2 regions of the Sporosarcina sp. FA15 genome follow, and region 1 is predicted to be linked to the other one. Evidence: a T-box and tRNA genes for the amino acid it is inferred to sense, from the RefSeq annotation. Region 1 holds a T-box; the other holds one or more tRNA genes.
What was found. A T-box is a leader RNA that pairs with one kind of tRNA and senses whether it is charged. The one in region 1 lies ahead of thrS (threonine--tRNA ligase), so its partner is inferred to be a tRNA-Thr.
Positions count from the first base shown of each region.

Region 1 (10,502 bases):
CACGGCACCGGGAAATGTCTTATTTAAATATGATTTGGTTTATGTCAACGCTTCTGGAGCGAAAAGATCGCATGAGTATGGGAGCAAGTTTAGAAGTACGGGTTCCATTCGCCGATCACCGAATTGTTGAATATGCCTGGAACATACCGTGGGAAATGAAAATGCTGAACGGCCAAGAGAAAGGAATATTACGAAAGGCTTTAGAAGGAGTACTTCCTAATGAAATTCTATACCGGAAAAAGAGTCCGTACCCTAAAACACATCATCAAACATATATGAAACTCGTAAAGACTAAGTTAAACAACATCCTAGATAATAAAACATCTCCCCTACTAGAACTTGTCTCAAAACAAAGAGTCAAGGACATCATCGATTCAGACGGATCCTCATTCAAAGTTCCTTGGTTCGGTCAGCTTATGACAGGCCCCCAACTCATCGCCCACCTATCCCAAATTAACATGTGGTTAGTAAACTACAACATAAACATCATTGATAACTAATCTCCTTCGTTCTTTATTGTTATTAAGTGGCCGCAAGCAGCAAACGTTTTATGTCAGTGACTCCGCTCATTTATATAGCTTGCTTGACGTGTGAATAAAGTAACCCCACGGGAATTAGCATAATCCTTGGGGTTATTATTCCCATATTATTTCGTTCAAAAGGTTTTTTCGCTTACCTTAAGAAAGAGAGGAAACCCCTGAGAATATAACCACAAAATGAACATGGATTTCAGGATATATTCATAATTAATTACTCCTTTGACGTAGCTAATGAAATTATAAATACTGCTGAATTTAATTGTATGAATTTATTAAGTAATATAGAATTAACTTATCATTATAATGAAAAATATAGTGGCAAAGGTTTCGCAAGAGAAACAGCGTAGTCTTACTTAGAAATTGCCGGAAATCATGTAGAAGTGCACGTGTACACAGCATCTGGAAGTCCTGATAGTCAAAGGTCACTAAAGGTATTGGAAAAGGTCGGCTTTACTTTTTTAGGTATGAAATGATTTGAGGATACGGGCCAGTATGAACCTAACTATGAGTATCCTTTTTAACTAATCATACATAAACTGTATTGGATACAACCAAAAAAAGCTTGATAATCCATTTTCTTTGTTGTAGGATATTAACTAATTCGATTTCAATGAATTTTAACTATACTTGTAACAGCGATGATAAAGACATGAATTGTTTTGATGGTTTCCAGAGAGGGAAGTATTGCTGAAATCTTCCTAACTTAGAAAAACAATTTACCACTTTTGAGCTGCATGAAGCCGTCTATGCTACGTTACAGCACCATGAGCAAACGCCATTGTTGGATGGTGTTAGAAATTTGGGTGGAATCACGAGCAAACACACTCGTCCCTTTACTAGGGATGGGTGTGTTTATTTGTATAGAAATATAACTGAATAACGATAAAAGCGATGACAAAGACATGAATTATTTTGATGGTTTCCAGAGAGGGAAGTATTGCTGAGAACTTCCTAACGCAGAAGATAATTTACCACTTTTGAGCTGTATTAGTGAAATGAAGTAACTAATTCCGTTAATGCTACGTTACAGCGCCATGAGTTAACACCATTGTTGGATGGTGTTAGAAATTTGGGTGGAATCACGGGTAAATCATACTCGTCCCTTTATTTGGGACGGGTATTTTTTTATACAAAAAATTGGATGGGGTGTTTTAAGATGAATGACAAGCAAATTGAGATTCGATTTCCAGACAGTAGCCGAAAGAATTTTCCTCTAGGTATTACATTAGCGGATATTGCACAGTCCATTAGCTTAAGTTTGAGAAAGAATGTTGTAGCGGGAAAAGTGAATGAACAATTATATGATTTATCACAATGCATTATGGAGGATGCTGCGATTACACTTTTCACAAAGGAATCGATAGAAGGACTCGAAGTTCTAAGGCACACAACTGCACATGTGCTAGGGCAGGCGGTTAAAAGACTTTATGACGATTCGAAGTTAGGGATTGGACCCATAATTGAACACGGTTTTTACTATGACCTTCTATCGGATACAAGCGTCACTTCGAATGATTTAGTAATGATTGAAAAAAAGATGCAAGCTATTATCGAAGAAGATTTGAAAATTGAACGTATAGAAGTCACGTATGGAGAGGCAGAAGAACTATTTGAGAAGCGTGGCGAATTGTTTAAGTTAGAACTATTAAAAGACATACCAGCGGACGAGAAAATTTCCCTTTATAAACAAGGAGAATTTATAGACCTTTGCCGCGGACCACATTTACCGTCAACTGGATGGATAAAAGCATTCAAGTTAACGCAGGTGTCAGGTGCTTATTGGCGGGGAGATAGTGATAATCAAGTGATGCAACGTATCTATGGAATTTCCTTTTTGAAAAAGAAAGACTTAGAACAGCATTTGTATTTTTTGGAGGAAGCAGAAAAAAGGGATCATCGAAAACTTGGAAAGCAACTTGAATTATTCATGTTCTCTGAGGAAGCACCAGGCATGCCGTTCTATTTACCGAATGGGCAGATAATACGCACTGAGCTAGAGAACTTTTCACGTGCACTTCAGACGAAGGCGGGGTACGCAGAAGTCCGCACGCCTTTCATGATGAATCAACGTCTGTGGGAGCAATCGGGGCACTGGGATCATTACCATGAGAATATGTATTTTTCAGAAGTGGAAAACGCAAAATTTGCGATGAAGCCGATGAACTGTCCTGGCCATATGCTAATTTTCAAAAATAGTCTTCATTCATACCGTGATTTACCAATACGTATGGCTGAATTCGGTCAAGTCCATCGCCATGAATTTAGTGGTGCTCTTAACGGACTATTAAGGGTTCGAACATTTTGCCAAGACGATGCGCATATTTTTGTGAGACATAATCAAATTAAAAGCGAAATAAAGCAAGTTATTCATCTTATTGATGAAGTTTATCGAACTTTTGGTTTTGAATATTCGATTGAACTTTCAACTAGGCCAGAACAATCACTAGGAAGTGATGAGATTTGGAATGATTCAGAAGAGGCTCTAAAGAATGTATTAGAGGATCTAGCGGTTACTTATCAATTAAATGAGGGGGATGGTGCATTTTACGGACCAAAAATTGACTTCCATATTAAAGATGCACTTGGACGCAGCCACCAATGCGGCACAATTCAACTCGATTTCCAAATGCCTGAAAAGTTTGACCTCACGTATATTGATGAAAACAACGAAAAAGTTCGGCCGGTGGTCATTCACCGTGCAATTTTTGGCTCAATCGATCGTTTTTTCGGCATACTGATTGAACATTTTGCAGGTGCTTTTCCAACATGGCTCGCTCCTAGGCAAGTACAAATTGTTCCTGTTTCAAGTGTACATTTGGATTACGCATTGTGTGTACAGTCCGTTTTAAGAAATGAAGGCATACGTGTTGAAATTGATCAGCGGAACGAAAAGTTAGGTTACAAGGTAAGAGAAGCCCAACTTCAGAAGGTTTCTTATACACTTATTCTTGGTGACAAAGAGGTTAGTGATGGAACGGTGAATGTTCGGGAATTTGGTAGTCAGAAAACGGAGTGTTTATCTATTGAAGGCTTTGCTTTGTTGATTAAACAACAGATAGAGCAGCGTGTCCTTTAAGAATCTCAAATCTTCGAAATTGTGAGTAGTTGGAATTGACGGTATAATTAGTTAAAAGTATATCTTTCCTATAAGTACAGGGGGGAATTGTCAATAGTAGAAGTTATACGTTTAAGACGTGAAATCACTAGTTTTCAGGAGAAAGAAATTCTGGGGACCTACTGGATCAAATCATAGATTCAGCTTTATGCACCTTGAGGGAATAATTTTCCTTCCCGTGAATTTATCGTCATTGAAAAACGTGGAAAAAGTGGCTGTTTTGAAAAACGACACCCTTCATGAAATGGCTGTCTACTGCGCAAGTGGCGATTATTGTGACTGGGCGACCTGGTATCAGTAAATAGTGGCTGCAAGATGCATCCATCGCGACAGCATTTATGTGGTTAGCTGCAACGGATCTACAGCTCGGCGTTGGGTTTGATGCTGTCTATCATTCAGAGGATGCAGAAGAGTCGAGGGTTCGTGAAACAGATGTGAGGGAAGCTTTAAACATCCCGTCAGACCTAAAATTGTTGCAATTCTAGGTCTTGGTTTTCCTATAGAAAAACCAAAAGTCAAAAAAATATTGAATCGAGATGATATCGTCCATTACGAATTATTTCAAACCGACATCGAATAATAAAAAATGCTTACCTGGATTAGTTATTTCAGTTCTGAGTAGGCATTTTTTAGTTGGGCATAGTTTGACGCATACGTTTACTTAATACTTATCTTTACTTTCCGATACTATTGCTATTATTTTTACGTAAAATGTAATATTAAATGCAACAAAACATAAAAGTCCCCATTAACCATGACTCAGGCGATGTTAGCGAGTTCTTCTAACAAGCACTCTTATGGCGTGCGGTAGTCTAGAATCTTTCTAGGTAGACGGTTGCGCCAGTCCTCGGCGTAACGGATTGTTTCTTCCACATCAGAGTTACGAAATCCTGCAGCAACTCACCTTCACAAGGCCGGTAATGCTCACTATTAATTATTTGAAGGTCCAACATAAATTTCATCCTTGCATCGTTTGCTTTCCCATCCCCTTCAGCATTATAATAATCTCCTCGATCACAATTTCCGGTTCATCGTGATGAATATAATGTCCGCTCCGACAAGCAATCCGGTGTTTGCTTGACGTTGACAGCCACTGGAAATCTACTTGCAGCCTTTGCTCAATTTCCAGTATTTCCTTATCAGGCCATTCCCCGTCACTCTTATCCGGTAAGCCTCTTGTGATAATTGAGAGAGGAATGTCACTTATTCGGAAATAATCAACGATTTGTTTATAACTCTGTACCTTATCGATCTTCTCACTATTTAACATAGGATTCTCGAAATATTCCCTATTTCCTGCAACCAACTTTTCAGGCAAAACCTTTTCATACGCAAGCTCTTTATATTCGGGCGCAGCATCAACCAAAATTATACCGGAAATGACCTGCGGATAAAGGCTTGCATACAATCTGGCGACCAAACCGCCAAAAGAATGCCCCACCAATACATAGGGCGGTTGGACCTCAAGCTCTAGCAACAATTCGGAAAGCTCCTCTACCAGATCAAGGCAAGTCCGCGGGGCGGATGTCACACGGCTCCTGCCAACACCCGCCCTGTCGTAAGAAAAGGTAGATGTTTCCTGAGATATTCGGCCTTGGACCTCGTTCCAAGTCTCACAACTATCGCCTAATCCAGCTATGAAAATTACGCTCGGTGTACTTTTTTGTGAATATTTACTGTACAGCCTGCGGTTATCGCAGGTATCAATTAACTTTTTACGTTGAATAGTCACTTTTAATCACCCATTTAAATTATAAGCTAAACACTATTAATTTTTCTACCTTAAATGCAATAAATCATGAAAGTACAGACGAACCGTTACTCAAGCTATATTGGAGAGTTCTTCTAAGAAGCATTCTTCAGGCGTTTGATACCCAAGAATCTTTCTAGGCAGGCGATTACACTAGTTTTCTGCATAGCGAATTGTATCTTCAGAAACTGAAGTGATTGTTTTCCACTTCGGGATAAAACGATGGATTAATCCATTATGGTCCTCATCCGTTCCACGTTCGCAAGATGTATAGGGATGGGCAAAGAAGACCTCTGTACCTTCACGGAAGACGGAAGTATTAAGTTCGGAGAATTCGGATCCGTTATCAGCGATAATTGTTTTAAACAGCTTTGCGAAGTTAGTCTCGTAGTTCACAGAAAGCAGCACTTACCGCTTAGCTACTCTTGGCAAGAATCCTTAAGGTGATCTCCTTACGGGTTTTACGTTCAGTAATTGTGAAAGGTGCCTCGTCCTGGCTCTTCTTTCCGATGGCAGTATCGATTTCCCAATCGCCGAATACTTCACGATCCTCGACTTCAGTCGGGCGCTCTTCGATACTACGACCAAGAACACGCTTGTTTACCCGGCTTCTTTTTGTTTTTGTGTTTAGGCGAACCTTCATAGGTAAATCAATATTTTTGACAGTGATGAGTCTGAGCTCAATATAGTTGTAAAATGTTTTTGTACAAACGCGTGCCTTATCAAAGAGATTGTTGCGCTACGCAAATCCGCAGACGTCGTCGGGTGACCACTCATCATTCAATATCTTAGCCTCTGCAAACTTGATAAATTCAATGGTTTCATCAAGCTTGGGTTTGGCACCGCAAGCTTTCTGATTTTCTTGGTATTTGACCTGGGCTGTCTCTGGGAAGTGGGCTTCGTACATGGTGCGGCCGGTTTTCAACTGTGTTACGGTACCACGCTTTAATTCACGCCAGATTATACTACGGTCATAGTCGATCGAGTTTGAGATGTCCTGCATGGATTTTCCCTTCGCCGTGAAGCGCTGCAATCATGCCTCGTTTATAGGTGCGTTTAAATGTGGTAGAATGTGTTTGTGCCATAGATAAACCTCCGTATTGATTGTGTTTTAGTCGACCTGATCATACACGGTTTGTCTGTGGCTTTTCATGTTTTAAGGTTGTTGCATTTGATTATACAACTAGTCAAAATAAGAAAGCTTGACTTGAAGGGAATGAAATTCATGGATGTTGTATTTAAAACTGAAAAAGCTGTATTTAATTATCGAGTAGCTGGAATTTGGATTGAAAATGGGCATGTTTTATTACATCGGGATGTAAATGAGTCGCAATGGTCGCTTCCTGGGGGAAGAGTTGAAATTGCGGAGGATTCGCAAAGCAGCCTTAAAAGGGAATTTCGTGAAGAATTGGGAATTGACGTGCATGTGGACCGAATGGCTTTGGTCATCGAGAATTTCTTTGAACATGGCGGGAGAGATTTTCATGAAATTGGCTTTTATTATGCGATAACATCAAAGGGGAATCCATCTTCATATAACGAAGCCCCTTTTCATGGCATTGAAGGCGAGCGATTAATATTTAAATGGACACCAATCAAAGAACTGAATGAAGTCGCATTATACCCTGAATGTTTACGTGCCGTTTTAAAAGATATGACGCCGTATATCCAACATTTTGTAGTTAAATAATAGAAGTTTATCAATCTTAATTCTAGTAAAATTGATTATTCTTTTAGAACAGGAAAAACTAAATAATGAGTACTTTGATAAGCGCTCATTATTCAGTTTTTTACATATATGATGGGACTTAGCTTGGAAGTCCTGCTTTAATCCCAAAAATAAAGAATATCATAGAAATTGCTAGTAGTTTAACGAAATACATTGTCGGGCACTCCAGTTCTTACTGTTACGACCAGTGCCCTGCGATAAATTCATCCCGACCAGAAAGTGCGCGGTCTTCTTCGTAATGCTCTTGTTCTTTTGCGTGATAATCCTGGTGATAGTCTTCTGCACGGTAAAATGTTTCAGTGGGACGGATTGGTGTCACAATCGGTTTAGAGAATGTACCGCTTGCACCAAGTTTATCTTTAGACGTTTCGGCAATTTGACGCTGCTCATCTGTATAATAGAAGATAGCTGTTGAATACGAATGTCCGCGGTCTTGGAATTGTCCATCTGCATCGGTCGGGTCGATTTGCTGCCAAAATACATCCAGTAATTTATCATAGGAAAAAACGGATGGATCATATGTGATTTCGACGACCTCTAAATGACCAGAGTCGCCCTTTTTGACATCTTCATATGTAGGATTCACAACATGTCCTCCCATATAACCGGATACGACGTCGTGGATACCGTCCCACTCTTTAAATGGTTTCACCATACACCAAAAACAACCACCAGCAAATGTGGCTTTTTCAACTATTTCTTTAGTCATCGTTACCAACACCCTTTCATTGCTTATAAGTAAATTGTATCATAATTAGAATAGTAGAAAATAGTTGTTTGCCTCTGTTTAGTACAACAGCAAAAAGAGCGCCTACTAAGCGCTCTTACAGTTGAGAGATGCTAATGAGCGGTTGAGATTGGATTGTTTTTTATATTAATAGATGAAGCTTGCGCCAATGATTATCAATAGTATAAAAAGCACAACAAGCAAAGCAAACGAGCTACCTTCTCCACCACCATGTTCACGTCCCATATCTTACACCACCTTTCTTCACCAACATCTATGTAACATATGCAGGGATGTAATGGGGGGAGTGGGGAACTGTTGTAAATCGACCATTATAGAATAAATATTAATGGATATAACTACATTAACAGACCTAGATCCGCGCAAAAAATAGTTAAGGTTAACCTCAAGGGCCCATCGTGTTATAATTGAAATAATTAGACGCAACCAAGAGACTTCCTGTTCGTCCTAATGGAGATATCACTTTTTGGAGGAATCAATAATGGAAGAACATTATGAAGGGCCAGTACCGAAAAGAAGAAGAAAGAAAAAACTTCGCATCGGCAGGGTCATCTTTTTAATAGTCACACTCTGTTTTATCGGAGCTGGGTTGTATTCATATACTGAATACAATGCGGGGAAATCGTTGGCAAAAAACAATGGGATTGACCCGGGTCCGTTTAAAGGGGATGCTACAGATCCGAAGTATACATCCGTTGAAAATTACTTACTGCTCGGTGTGGACGATGATGGCAGTGGGAAATCGCGGACAGATACGATGATGGTGCTATCTTGGGATAAGGGTGCTGGGAAGATACGGGTGATTTCATTTATGCGTGATATTTATGCGGAGATTCCAGCATACAAGTCGTATAAGTTAAATACCGCCTATTATCTCGGCAAACTGCAGACTACGAAAGACACGATAACAGGGATGTTTGGTGTCCCTATTCATCACTATGCAATTGTTGATTTTGCTAACTTTGAATCGATTGTTGATATTGCGTTTCCAGGCGGAGTAGAGATTGATGTTAAAAAAGAAATGTCAGAAAAGATTGGCGTTACACTTATGCCAGGAAAAAAACAGTTGAACGGCAAGGAATTACTTGGCTATGCGCGTTTTCGTGCAGATGAAGAAGGTGATTTTGGTCGAGTTGCACGACAACAAGAAGTAATCTCTGCGATGAAGGACGAAGCGATGCGACCAGGAATGATTGCAAATGTGCCGAAGCTTGCAGGAGCATTATCAGGTTTCATCAATACGGACTTAACGTCAAAAGACGAAATTTCACGTGCAATCTCCCTTATAATGAAAAAAGGTGCAGAAGTTGAAACGATGACTGTTCCAATAGAGGGATCCTATTCATTTAATTCGTATCCACACGCTGGATCTGTTATTGAAGTGGATAAAGTGAAAAATAAAGAGGCGATCTCAAAATTCCTTAATATGAAGTTGGATTAATAGCACAAACTTGACGAGAGTAGAGGATGCCCATGGAAGCTGATGAGAATAGAAATAAACCGATTTCGAATATAATTCGTTTTTTAGGTGGGCGTAGCACGTTGTTTGTTCTCATTTCACTATTATTGATTGGCTTAATCATACTTATTTTTAATCGGATTTCTTTCATTTTTTATCCGATTACTGTCTTTTTCTCGACGGTAGTATTGCCAGTCATTCTTGCAACAATTGCTTATTACTTACTAAGGCCCATCTTACGTTTATTAGAAAAAATCAAAATACCACGAATCTGGGGTATATTAATTCTATTCATCGGAGCCATGGGTCTTATCACCTTGCTGGTCTTTATGGTATTTCCATTCTTGAAAATACAGTTTAATAACCTTGTCGAAGACTTCCCTACATATTTCAGCCAGATGGTGCTGAAAATCGATGAGTTTTTAAGAACATCGATTTTCGCTTCTTATTATGAAAGTTTGGATATTAATGTAAAAAATATCCTTGAATCTGGGCAAGGGGATATCGGAAAGTATTTCACGGATGCGGTCGGTGGAATTGCAAGTGGTCTTAGTTCTTTCATTTCTGCTTTAACTGGTTTTGTTCTTGCAATTATTACGGTGCCCTTTATTCTCTTCTATTTATTGAAAGATGGGGAGAAGCTGCCACGTTACTTTGTTCAGATGCTGCCTCCGCACATGCGTAATGACGCTAAAACCATTCTTCGCGATGCGGATCACCAAATTAGTTCTTATATCCAGGGGCAAATTCTTGTCGCGATTTGCATTGGTGTCATGGTTTCAATTGGATTTCTTATCATCGGAATGAAATACGCGTTACTGCTCGGTGTCATTGCAATGTTTACAAGTGTCGTCCCGTACCTAGGACCGCTTATCGCAATTACTCCTGCAGTCATTATCGCTGTGGCATCGCCCTTCATGCTTATCAAGTTAGCAATCGTTTGGACAATTGTTCAACTCATCGAAGGGAAGTTTATTTCACCGCAAATTATGGGGAAATCATTGCATACACATCCGGTCACTATCATTTTTGTTTTACTCACTGCAGGATCGTTGTTCGGTGTGCCCGGTGTCGTTCTCGGAATCCCGGGATATGCACTCATTAAAGTTGGGGTAACACATTTATTTAAATTGTTCAAAATACGGTATAATAAACATGTAGC
Region 1 covers NZ_CP188818.1:1,356,610-1,367,111, reverse strand. Annotated here, with positions in the region: gene asnB (asparagine synthase (glutamine-hydrolyzing)) at 1-500, shown strand, start outside; T-box leader at 1,422-1,646, shown strand; gene thrS (threonine--tRNA ligase) at 1,696-3,615, shown strand; gene ACP8HG_RS06505 (hypothetical protein) at 3,993-4,139, shown strand; gene ACP8HG_RS06500 (alpha/beta fold hydrolase) at 4,613-5,386, opposite strand; partial or broken gene ACP8HG_RS06495 (IS30 family transposase) at 5,477-6,489, opposite strand; gene ACP8HG_RS06490 (NUDIX hydrolase) at 6,576-7,094, shown strand; gene msrA (peptide-methionine (S)-S-oxide reductase MsrA) at 7,312-7,842, opposite strand; gene ACP8HG_RS06480 (YjcZ family sporulation protein) at 8,008-8,106, opposite strand; gene ACP8HG_RS06475 (LCP family protein) at 8,363-9,322, shown strand; gene ACP8HG_RS06470 (AI-2E family transporter) at 9,349-10,502, shown strand, end outside.

Region 2 (10,502 bases), 1.7 Mb from region 1:
AATGCAGTTGCCAAACTTACTTCGACTCCTTTTTCAACGAGCTCAGCACTTTTCCTTGTAGCGGCAAGCGCTTGCTCGATTTCATTGCGAAGTGAAGAAGTTAATGTTTGGATGTTTGCCGTACTATCCGACGTGCTTTCTGCAAGTTTCCTTACTTCTTGGGCAACGACCGCGAACCCTTTTCCGGATTCTCCAGCCCGTGCCGCCTCGATTGACGCATTCAATGCAAGCAAATTTGTCTGCGCTGCAATATCTTCAATGACGCCGACAATTGACTGTATCTCAACTGATCTAGCGCTTAAGTTCGTCATGTTCTGTTCGGAAGCTTGAATTTGGATTCCCAAATCTTTGATTACATCGGCTGTCGCCTTTACCTCTTTCGTTCCTTCTGATGCTTCTTTAACCATGCTATGAGATTGTTCTTCAAGTGAACGACCTTTTTCAAACAAGTCCTGTGACTTTTTCGAAGTTCTTTCGCTTAGTTCACCTACGTTTTCAAACCTTGTCTCAATCTGACTAACTGCTTCACCTAATACGTTATGTTGCGCGTTTACTTTTTCATGCTGATTAACAGCAGCATTCAGCTCGCTTTTTAAGTCAGTTAAACGTCCTTGATCCTGTTGTTCTTTATCCGAATACGCCAACTTCAAACGGTCAATTTCTAGTTGAAGACGATCATCCTCGATACCCTTTTTCTTGCTTCTGAACATGGTAATCAATTCCTCCTACACCCTTTTTTTCATCATACCATAAAATACCTCATTTTGAATGTAGTATTTGTGCTAAAAGTTGCAATACTATGAATAGCATTAAGACTTATGACACATATCATGTACGCTGATGAAATTAGTATGAATCCGGATTGGTTCCCGTCCGCTCATCGCGATTAAGTGCGTTAATCGATGCCATTTCTTCAGATGACAGTTCAAAATCGGCAACTTCATTATTTTCACTTATACGTTCAGGTGTCACCGACTTTGGAATAACGATGAGATTATTTTGCAAATGCCATCTGATAATAACTTGCGCAGGTGTTTTACCGTACTGTTCGCCGATAGTAAGAAGCGTTGGTTCTGCAAGTAGCTTCCCACGTGCAAGCGGTGACCAAGACGTCACAGCAATTCCATTCTCTTCGCAAAACGCACGGAGCGGTTCCTGTGTTAGATACGGATGGAGTTCAATCTGGTTCACCATAGGCGCAACATTTGCTTTTACAAGGATTTTTTCAAGATGATGGGCATGATGATTGGAGACACCAGTAGTACGGATTAGTTTTTCGTCATACAACCGTTCAATCGCTTTATAAGTGTCGACATATTTTTCTGACACGGGCCAATGTGTCAAATATAGATCCAAATATTCTAAGCCTAATTTCTTCAATGAAGTCTCGAATGCGCGGAGTGTCCCGTCATAGCCCTGATCAGTATTCCATACCTTCGATGTGATGAACAGCTCTTCCCTTGGAACACCAGAGTGACGGATCGCTTCCCCCGTTTCCCTTTCATTCTCATAGATTGCCGCTGTGTCAATTGCGCGATATCCTGTTTCTAGTGCGTATGTAATTGCTTCGACAGTCTGACCCGGATCCGTCATCTTATAGACTCCAAGTCCTAATTGTGGCATTTTCACACCATTTGCTAGCTCAAGTGTTCCGTTGAATCGTTTTGTCATTTGAATTTCCCCTTTCGAAACTTATTCTTTAATTGTACAAGCGGCATTCGAATATTACGAATTACCTGATTGCATTTCAGAGTTGAATTTTACCGTAAAAACGAATATTATTGTAAATGTACTTCATTTCGTTCGTATTCTGAAAGGAGATTTACATTGTTTCATTTAAAAAAACATAATACCACTGTGAAAACGGAAGTATTGGCCGGTATGACAACTTTTTTGACAATGGCCTATATTGTCATCGTCAATCCGATTATTCTTGCTGACGCCGGCGTACCATTCGAGCAAGTATTCATTGCGACAATTATCGCTGCGGTTATCGGTACACTTTGGATGGCACTTTTCGCCAATTATCCAATTGCAATTGCACCAGGAATGGGATTGAATGCTTATTTTACATCGGTTGTTCTCGCATCTGATGGTCAACTCGACTACATGACTGCTTTTTCTGCAGTATTCATAGCTGGATTAATATTTGTTCTGTTGTCCTTGACTTCTTTCCGTGAAAAATTAATTGAATCAATTCCTGAGAGTCTGAAGCTCGGGATTACAGCTGGGATAGGGTTATTCATCGCCTTTATCGGCTTGCGTCTTTCTGGACTCGTCGCTCCACATGAGGCGAACCTTGTTAAGCTTGGCGACCTTACGTCTCCGCCCGTTCTACTCGCTTTGTTCGGCCTTCTCGTGACGGTTATTCTTATGACTTTGAATATCTATGGTTCGATTTTCATTGGAATGGTTCTAACCGGAATTGTCGCAGTCTTTACGGGTCAGCTCAAATTTGAAGGTGCCTTATGGAAAATGCCTCAATTGCCGGAAGGGATTCTTGTTTGGAATCCGATTACTGCATTCGGTGACGTCATTTCACATGGTTTGTATGGGGTGGTTTTTGCCTTTCTCATCGTTACCTTGTTCGATACCACCGGCACGATGATTGGCGTTGCAAAACAGGCTGGCCTTATGAAAGGCAATAAGCTGCCACGTGCACGTCATGCATTACTTGCAGATTCTGTTGCAACAACATTCGGATCGATGTTCGGTACGAGCCCAACAACGGCGTACATCGAATCTTCATCTGGTGTTGCAGTAGGTGGCCGGACAGGATTGACATCACTGACTGTCTCTATCCTCTTCCTTGTCGCGGCATTTTTCGGTCCACTCGTCAGTACATTGTCTGGTGTATCTGCAATCACAGCTCCTGCTTTGATTATCGTCGGAAGCTTGATGATTGGCGCAGTGAAAGATATTGATTGGGATTCATTCGATGAAGCATTCCCAGCATTCCTCGTTATTCTAACAATGCCACTCACATCGAGCATTGCGACAGGAATCGCTCTTGGTTTCATCACATACCCGCTATTGAAAGTTGTGAAAGGGAAAGGAAAACAAGTTCCTATCCTGTTATATATTTTCGCAGTACTGTTCACCTATCAGCTGCTCTATTTACCACATTAAAAAATACCCTTCCGTTAGTATTCGGAAGGGTATTTCTTACATATTGATTTACCGTCTAGAAGTGATAGCTGACATTACGAGCGCTCCTGCAGTTAGTAGGTGCATGAACCAGCCAATGAACGGAATAGCACTCACTATGCTCGTTACGAGACCTAGGATGGGTGCTGCCTTACCCTGCATGTCCCGAATTGAAAGCAGTAACGTAATGGCATGTAAAACGAACATGACACCCAGCACTGAATATCCGGAGCTTATAACAAAAACTCCTCCAATGATTGGAATTGCAAGAAAACCTTCTGCAATTGCCGTGATCCATTTCATTCCTGTCGAGTAATTTTTCATACTATATTCTACCTCCATATTATTTAAGTCGTTATGTTATATACGGATAAGCCGACAAAAAGTTTCATTTTTCTTGGCTCTGTCACAATTTTTCCTGACGGTCGTTTCAATTCCATTTAAAATAGGGTATACTTAACGAAGCTACTAATGAATTTACAGGAGGTACCTATCATGACAGTAATTCTAATTATAGGTGTTTGCTTTGCATTCCTATCTGCAATTTTCACAGGCGGATACGATGATAAACCGGGCAAGGTTAAGATACCTGGCCTAAAAAAATAACAATAAGTAAAACGGGACATGCCTTCAGGCTGCCCCGTTTTTTTTTATACCAATCCTGGATAAGATTGTTGCCTAAGTGCTTCATATATAAGTATCGCCGCCGTGTTCGATAAATTAAGCGACCGAATGTTGTCGTTCATCGGGATTCGAAGGCACCGTTCTTTATTCTCCTCTAAAATATCTTCAGGAAGTCCGCTCGTCTCTTTACCGAAGACGAAAAATATATCTGTTGCACCATCAGAATAATCGAATGCAGTATGAGTCCTTTCACCGTGTTTTGTCAAAAAGTAAAAAACAGCATCGGGATTCGCCGCGAATAGCTCACGAATTCCTTCATGATATGTAATATCGACGTGCTCCCAGTAATCGAGCCCCGCACGTTTCAACATTTTGTCGTCCGTCGAAAACCCAAGCGGTTTCACAAGATGAAGTTTCGCTCCTGTTCCTGCGCATGTCCTTGCAATGTTCCCTGTGTTTGCAGGGATTTGTGGTTCAAATAACGCTACGTGTATGGCCATCTCAGTGATTCCTCCAATTAAACTTTTTCTTACTATAGATTTGTTGAAATATAGAACCCCATTGAATTTACTTCTGCTGCCTCTTGTAAGGAGCCTTCGTTTAGTTTATATAGGCATTCATTTCTTCAGTATATAAGTATCCGCTGCCTTTTCTAATTCAGCACGCACTTCCGGATCTTCCTCTTTCGATAATGCTTCCTTAATCGCTACATATCCTTCATCCAAACCAATTCGACCAAGTGCCCATGCAATCGTACCACGAATGACGGGTCTCGGATCGTTCTCTAACATACTGATCAATTCTGGTACCGCAGACTCCTCCTTGAAATGTGCGAGTGCAATAATTGCATTTCGCTGAATCGGATTTTTTCCGCGCCAAGATCCTGATACATGTCCAAATTTCTCTTTAAATTCTCGATTCGACAGCCTGAGCACTGGTTGAAGAAGCGGCTTCGCCAGTTCAGGGTCTGCTTGGAATGCTTGCTGATGCAAATTATGCTTTCCTTTATTTTTCGGACATACCGTTTGACATGTATCACACCCGTATATTCGATTACCAAACTCCGCACGAAATTCTTCCGGAATTGGCTTTTTCGACTGTGTAAGGAAAGCAATACAACGCTGCGCATTTAATTGGCCTCCCTGAATCAATGCACCAGTTGGACATACGTCAAGACAAAGTGTGCAATCCCCACATTCATCTTCCATTGGAACGTCCGGCGCAAAAGGGATATTGGTAATCATTTCACCCAGGTACACATACGAACCGAATTCCGGCGTAATTATTGAACAGTTTTTTGCCGACCATCCAATCCCCGCCCGTTCTGCAACAGCGCGGTCTGCAAGCTCACCCGTATCTACCATCGAGCGAACCTTTGCCTCAGGTGCATGTTCTAGTATAAATTCCTCAAGCAGTCTCAGCTTCTCACGAAGGACCGTATGATAATCTGTCCCCCACGATGCACGACAAAAAATGCCCCGTCGCTCACCTTTTTTTCCTCTCGGAGAATCTGCCATTTTGGATGGATAAGCTACAGCAATTGCAATAATGCTTTCTGCTTGATCAAGCAAAAGAGCAGGTTCTGTCCGTTTATCTAAATCCTTTTCTTCAAAACCCGACTGATAGCCTAGTTCTTGCTGCCGCTTCAAGCGGTTTTTCAACTCACGAAATGGTGCAGCTGTTGTAAAACCAATTTTGTCGATGCCGATTGACTCCGCATAGTCCCTCACTGACTGTTGCAACTGAACAGCATTCACACTGTATCGCCTCCACTATGCTACTATTGAATTAAACTATATAAAGGGTGAAGTCATTGATTATTGAAATGGATATGAAGCTTTTAGGTGCCGTACCCGGATTAAAATTGGGCATTAATCATTATACCAAAATTACAGTGTCAGAATCGCCTCAAATGCTAAAAGGAAAATTGCAATTATTCCAAGAGCAACTTTTCTTTGAGCTGGAGAACAAGTCCGTCCCCGAATTCCCTGGCATTAAAGAATGGCGTACTGTGTGGAAAGCACTTGGCGCAGACCCTAATCGATACCGTCATTCTACAGAAGCACTTATGCGCCGGATTAAGAAGCAAAACTACATCGATCCATTCCACAATGCTGTCGACTTGAATAACTTCTTTTCCTTGCAGCACGAAATTCCAGTAGGCATCTATGACCTCGAAAAAATTGTCGGCGATATAGTCGTTACTTCAGGGACAGAAGAGGATGGATATGATGGATTGAATGGTCGTTTTAATTCATTACAAAACATTCTACTGTTAAAAGATGATTATAGCCCATTCGGTAGTCCATATGTCGATTCTATACGTAGCGCTGTAACAGAAGATACGACAGACGCGTTACATATCTTCTTCCTACGCCCGTCCATGGATGCTACTGAAGCGTTTGAACTGACAACAGCATGTGGGAACATGTTTACTAGTCTTAGTGGTGGAGATGTTCGTTCATATGTTTTGCACGAGGGACAAACTTCCATTATAGTTGACTGACAATGTTTCTAAATGGGGGGAATGAACAAGTGAGCAACATAACACTCGCTGAAGCTGTAAAATTAAAAAGTGTTTTAACAAAACGAATTCATGAGCTTGAAGATGAAATGAGACGCGTAGCCTTTACGAATGTAGAAAAAGGCAACACCCCTGATCAAGGACCACGTAGCCTTAAAATCGTAGAAACAGAATTGGATGAAGTCCGTTTAGATAGTCGAGTGCTCGACCGTCTCATGTATCGTGCCAATATCGATAATGAAATCGAGTTCCAAGGGCAACAACTTGCGATTGTCGAAGCGATTGAACTTGCCATACAATTACGTGCAAAAGCCCGCTTTTACAAAGAACTCTCTATGGCAGAAAAAGAAGAGATTCAATACGGCTACTCTGAAGGTACGGTCGTATACCGTGTTGCTTTATTCGATCCTGAGGATTATCGGGTGAAATCATTGCAAGCAGAAAAGGATGCACATAAGTTATCTAATTCTATTAATGCAAAAAACTATTCGATTGTCTTGAAATTTGATGATACGAAGTACTTTTAATGCCCTTGGAAAGGTGAGACTCCTCTCCAGGGCATAGAGTAGGGATCAATCCAATTTAAATTGCAGGCAAACCAATAACCTGTCACCATTTACTTTGTGACCAATCCCCAATGACCAACCAAGGCAATTGCAATGGACAACCCAAACTAGTGTCATCGGATCCCCTCTATGAAAATCGCTCCTTACGCTTCGGCGGTAAGGAGCGATTTTGTTTACTACCCATTTTTGAACCGCTGTGTTTTCTCACCATCTATTAGTAACGTCCAGGTTCCACTCTCTAGAAAACTTGTGCCACCAAGTTTATCAAGTCGACTTTTCCTGATGAAATGCCTCTTACTCATTTTCTGCAATATGCTTCAGAGCTCTTGCTCGACTCACAATAAAGTTTCTCATATAGCTTTCCAAAAACAACTTATCCGCAATAACACCAATCACTCCACAGGGTGATCTATATTGAAATCTGTCAATCATCAGAGTGCCATTATCCTTCTCAATAAACTCATGAATATGGTGAAAAGATTGGAATGCTCCTTTCACCATTATGTCTTCAAACATATACGGTATATCCATCACCGTTACTTTGGCAGTTAGTCTTTGTCTTATACCGAAATGAACGGCCTCCCATGTAACAATATCCCCGGCCAGCAATAAACCTGTTGTCACCCCACCGACAGCCTTCTCTTTCGTCCCCTCTGTTGTACGGGTATGAATATCCACGTCTCGGGCAAGATCAAAGCAACGTTCTACCGAGGCTTGAATGAACTCCTGGTGTTCAATTAATGGCATAATGTTTCCCCTACTCTCTATTCTTTTATCTAAATATATATTGAAATAAAGAATTAAATTACATTGAATTCTTTAAAGTGCTAGGGGTAGCCAAAGCCCACGTTCACTCAGTTAAGTCAACTTATATAGTAGAAATTAAACACAAAAAAACACAACCGAAGTTGTGTTTTTCATCTGATACCCGAGGCCGGACTTGAACCGGCACGCCTTACGGCATCGCATTTTGAGTGCGACGTGTCTGCCATTCCACCACTCGGGCATAACACTATTTAGTTTACGAACAACGATACATAAGAAAATTGGAGGCGGCAACCGGAATCGAACCGGTGGTAAGGGTGTTGCAGACCCATGCCTTACCGCTTGGCTATGCCGCCGTAGATGATGGAGCGGAAGACGGGATTCGAACCCGCGACCCCGACCTTGGCAAGGTCGTATTCTACCACTGAACTACTTCCGCGAAACTGGGGTAGCTGGATTCGAACCAACGAGTGACGGAGTCAAAGTCCGTTGCCTTACCGCTTGGCTATACCCCAAAAAGATAAATGGGGCGACTGAAGGGAATCGAACCCTCGAGTGTCGGAACCACAATCCGATGTGTTAACCACTTCACCACAATCGCCATGATATCTAGTTTGTTTTAATTGAATATAAAATGGGGCGACTGAAGGGAATCGAACCCTCGAATGTCGGAACCACAATCCGATGTGTTAACCACTTCACCACAATCGCCATGATATATAAGTTTGTTTTAATTGGATAGATAAATGGGGCGACTGAAGGGAATCGAACCCTCGAGTGTCGGAACCACAATCCGATGTGTTAACCACTTCACCACAATCGCCATAATATTAGATTATACTAAAAAAAATGGCAGGGGCAGTAGGAATCGAACCCACATCAAAGGTTTTGGAGACCTCTATTCTACCGTTAAACTATGCCCCTAAAACTGGTGGTGGGGGGCGGATTCGAACCGCCGAACCCGTAGGGAGCGGATTTACAGTCCGCCGCGTTTAGCCACTTCGCTACCCCACCATATAGGTGTAAATGGTGCCGGAGAAAGGACTTGAACCCTCAACCTACTGATTACAAGTCAGTTGCTCTACCAGTTGAGCTACTCCGGCACAAATATTAAAATGGTGGCTCAGGACGGAATCGAACCGCCGACACAAGGATTTTCAGTCCTTTGCTCTACCGACTGAGCTACTGAGCCACATATTTGGTTTACATTAAGATATTAGCTTATTCTAAACCTTATAAGAAAAATAAAAATGGCGGTCCCGACCGGGATCGAACCGGCGATCTCCTGCGTGACAGGCAGGCATGTTAACCGCTACACCACGGGACCATTTGGTTGCGGGGGCAGGATTTGAACCTGCGACCTTCGGGTTATGAGCCCGACGAGATACCACTTCTCCACCCCGCGACAACAATATAATGTATTCATTTGATAAAGAGCTAATGATTTACATGTCAGCTATATGATCTGCTGTATCATGATAAAATTTGGTTGCGGGGGCAGGATTTGAACCTGCGACCTTCGGGTTATGAGCCCGACGAGATACCACTTCTCCACCCCGCGACAATAGTATTTATATAATTAAATATATGTAAGTTTCTTTAAGCGGTGAATCTGCTTAAAAAACTTAATGGTGGAGGATGACGGGCTCGAACCGCCGACCCCCTGCTTGTAAGGCAGGTGCTCTCCCAGCTGAGCTAATCCTCCTGGGTAAAATTGCGATAAGCGGCGCATCTCTTTGTCAGCTTCATTCGCTCAGTCAGTCACGTACTAATGTACGCTCCTTCCTTCTCCCAATTTTAACGAGAGTGTGCTATGCTCGAATTACTGAATTAAAGTCTACGTGCTTAATGATGAATTTCTAAAAAGTTATGGTGACCCCTACGGGATTCGAACCCGTGATACCGCCGTGAAAGGGCGGTGTCTTAACCGCTTGACCAAGGGGCCTTAATTTATCATTTATATGAATCTGGCGGAGAGCAAGGGATTTGAACCCTTGAAACAGCGTTAGCCGCTTACATGATTTCCAATCATGCTCCTTCGGCCACTCGGACAGCTCTCCTAAATGGCTCCGCAGGTAGGACTCGAACCTACGACCGATCGGTTAACAGCCGATTGCTCTACCACTGAGCTACTGCGGAATAATATTAAGAACATACATTAAGTATCTTCTTTTGGACTAACAGACCAGCGACGTCCTACTCTCACAGGGGGAAACCCCCAACTACCATCGGCGCTGAAGAGCTTAACTTCCGTGTTCGGTATGGGAACGGGTGTGACCTCTTCGCAATCGTCACTGAACTATTTTCCACAAGACAAGATTAATTATATCATGTCTTGTTGTTACTTGCAAGCGTTTTTACAAAATAATTAATTTTGTTCGCTCAAAACTGAATAAAACAGACATTGTGCTACACAGAATCAGGGTAATCAAGCCCTTTTCAAAATTGGTTAAGTCCTCGATCGATTAGTATCCGTCAGCTCCACACGTCGCCGTGCTTCCACCCCAGACCTATCAACCTCATCTTCTTTGAGGGATCTTACTTACTTGCGTAATGGGAAATCTCATCTCGAGGGGGGCTTCATGCTTAGATGCTTTCAGCATTTATCCCGTCCATACATAGCTACCCAGCGATGCCTTTGGCAAGACAACTGGTACACCAGAGGTATGTCCATCCCGGTCCTCTCGTACTAAGGACAGCTCCTCTCAAATTTCCTGCGCCCGCGACGGATAGGGACCGAACTGTCTCACGACGTTCTGAACCCAGCTCGCGTACCGCTTTAATGGGCGAACAGCCCAACCCTTGGGACCGACTACAGCCCCAGGATGCGATGAGCCGACATCGAGGTGCCAAACCTCCCCGTCGATGTGGACTCT
Region 2 covers NZ_CP188818.1:4,320,829-4,331,330, reverse strand. Annotated here, with positions in the region: gene ACP8HG_RS20665 (methyl-accepting chemotaxis protein) at 1-710, opposite strand, end outside; gene ACP8HG_RS20660 (aldo/keto reductase) at 847-1,671, opposite strand; gene ACP8HG_RS20655 (NCS2 family permease) at 1,828-3,129, shown strand; gene ACP8HG_RS20650 (hypothetical protein) at 3,178-3,450, opposite strand; gene trmL (tRNA (uridine(34)/cytosine(34)/5-carboxymethylaminomethyluridine(34)-2'-O)-methyltransferase TrmL) at 3,798-4,271, opposite strand; gene queG (tRNA epoxyqueuosine(34) reductase QueG) at 4,389-5,528, opposite strand; gene ACP8HG_RS20635 (B3/B4 domain-containing protein) at 5,585-6,277, shown strand; gene ACP8HG_RS20630 (hypothetical protein) at 6,307-6,822, shown strand; gene ACP8HG_RS20625 (SRPBCC family protein) at 7,156-7,608, opposite strand; tRNA gene ACP8HG_RS20620 (tRNA-Leu) at 7,787-7,867, opposite strand; tRNA gene ACP8HG_RS20615 (tRNA-Cys) at 7,909-7,982, opposite strand; tRNA gene ACP8HG_RS20610 (tRNA-Gly) at 7,991-8,065, opposite strand; tRNA gene ACP8HG_RS20605 (tRNA-Gln) at 8,070-8,141, opposite strand; tRNA gene ACP8HG_RS20600 (tRNA-His) at 8,152-8,227, opposite strand; tRNA gene ACP8HG_RS20595 (tRNA-His) at 8,262-8,337, opposite strand; tRNA gene ACP8HG_RS20590 (tRNA-His) at 8,374-8,449, opposite strand; tRNA gene ACP8HG_RS20585 (tRNA-Trp) at 8,477-8,550, opposite strand; tRNA gene ACP8HG_RS20580 (tRNA-Tyr) at 8,556-8,640, opposite strand; tRNA gene ACP8HG_RS20575 (tRNA-Thr) at 8,654-8,729, opposite strand; tRNA gene ACP8HG_RS20570 (tRNA-Phe) at 8,743-8,818, opposite strand; tRNA gene ACP8HG_RS20565 (tRNA-Asp) at 8,878-8,953, opposite strand; tRNA gene ACP8HG_RS20560 (tRNA-Met) at 8,957-9,031, opposite strand; tRNA gene ACP8HG_RS20555 (tRNA-Met) at 9,113-9,187, opposite strand; tRNA gene ACP8HG_RS20550 (tRNA-Val) at 9,256-9,331, opposite strand; tRNA gene ACP8HG_RS20545 (tRNA-Glu) at 9,497-9,571, opposite strand; tRNA gene ACP8HG_RS20540 (tRNA-Ser) at 9,595-9,686, opposite strand; tRNA gene ACP8HG_RS20535 (tRNA-Asn) at 9,691-9,765, opposite strand; rRNA gene rrf (5S ribosomal RNA) at 9,810-9,925, opposite strand; rRNA gene ACP8HG_RS20525 (23S ribosomal RNA) at 10,072-10,502, opposite strand, start outside.
Region 2: it has a tRNA-Thr gene. The T-box ahead of thrS (threonine--tRNA ligase) is inferred to sense a tRNA for this amino acid. The anticodon was not compared.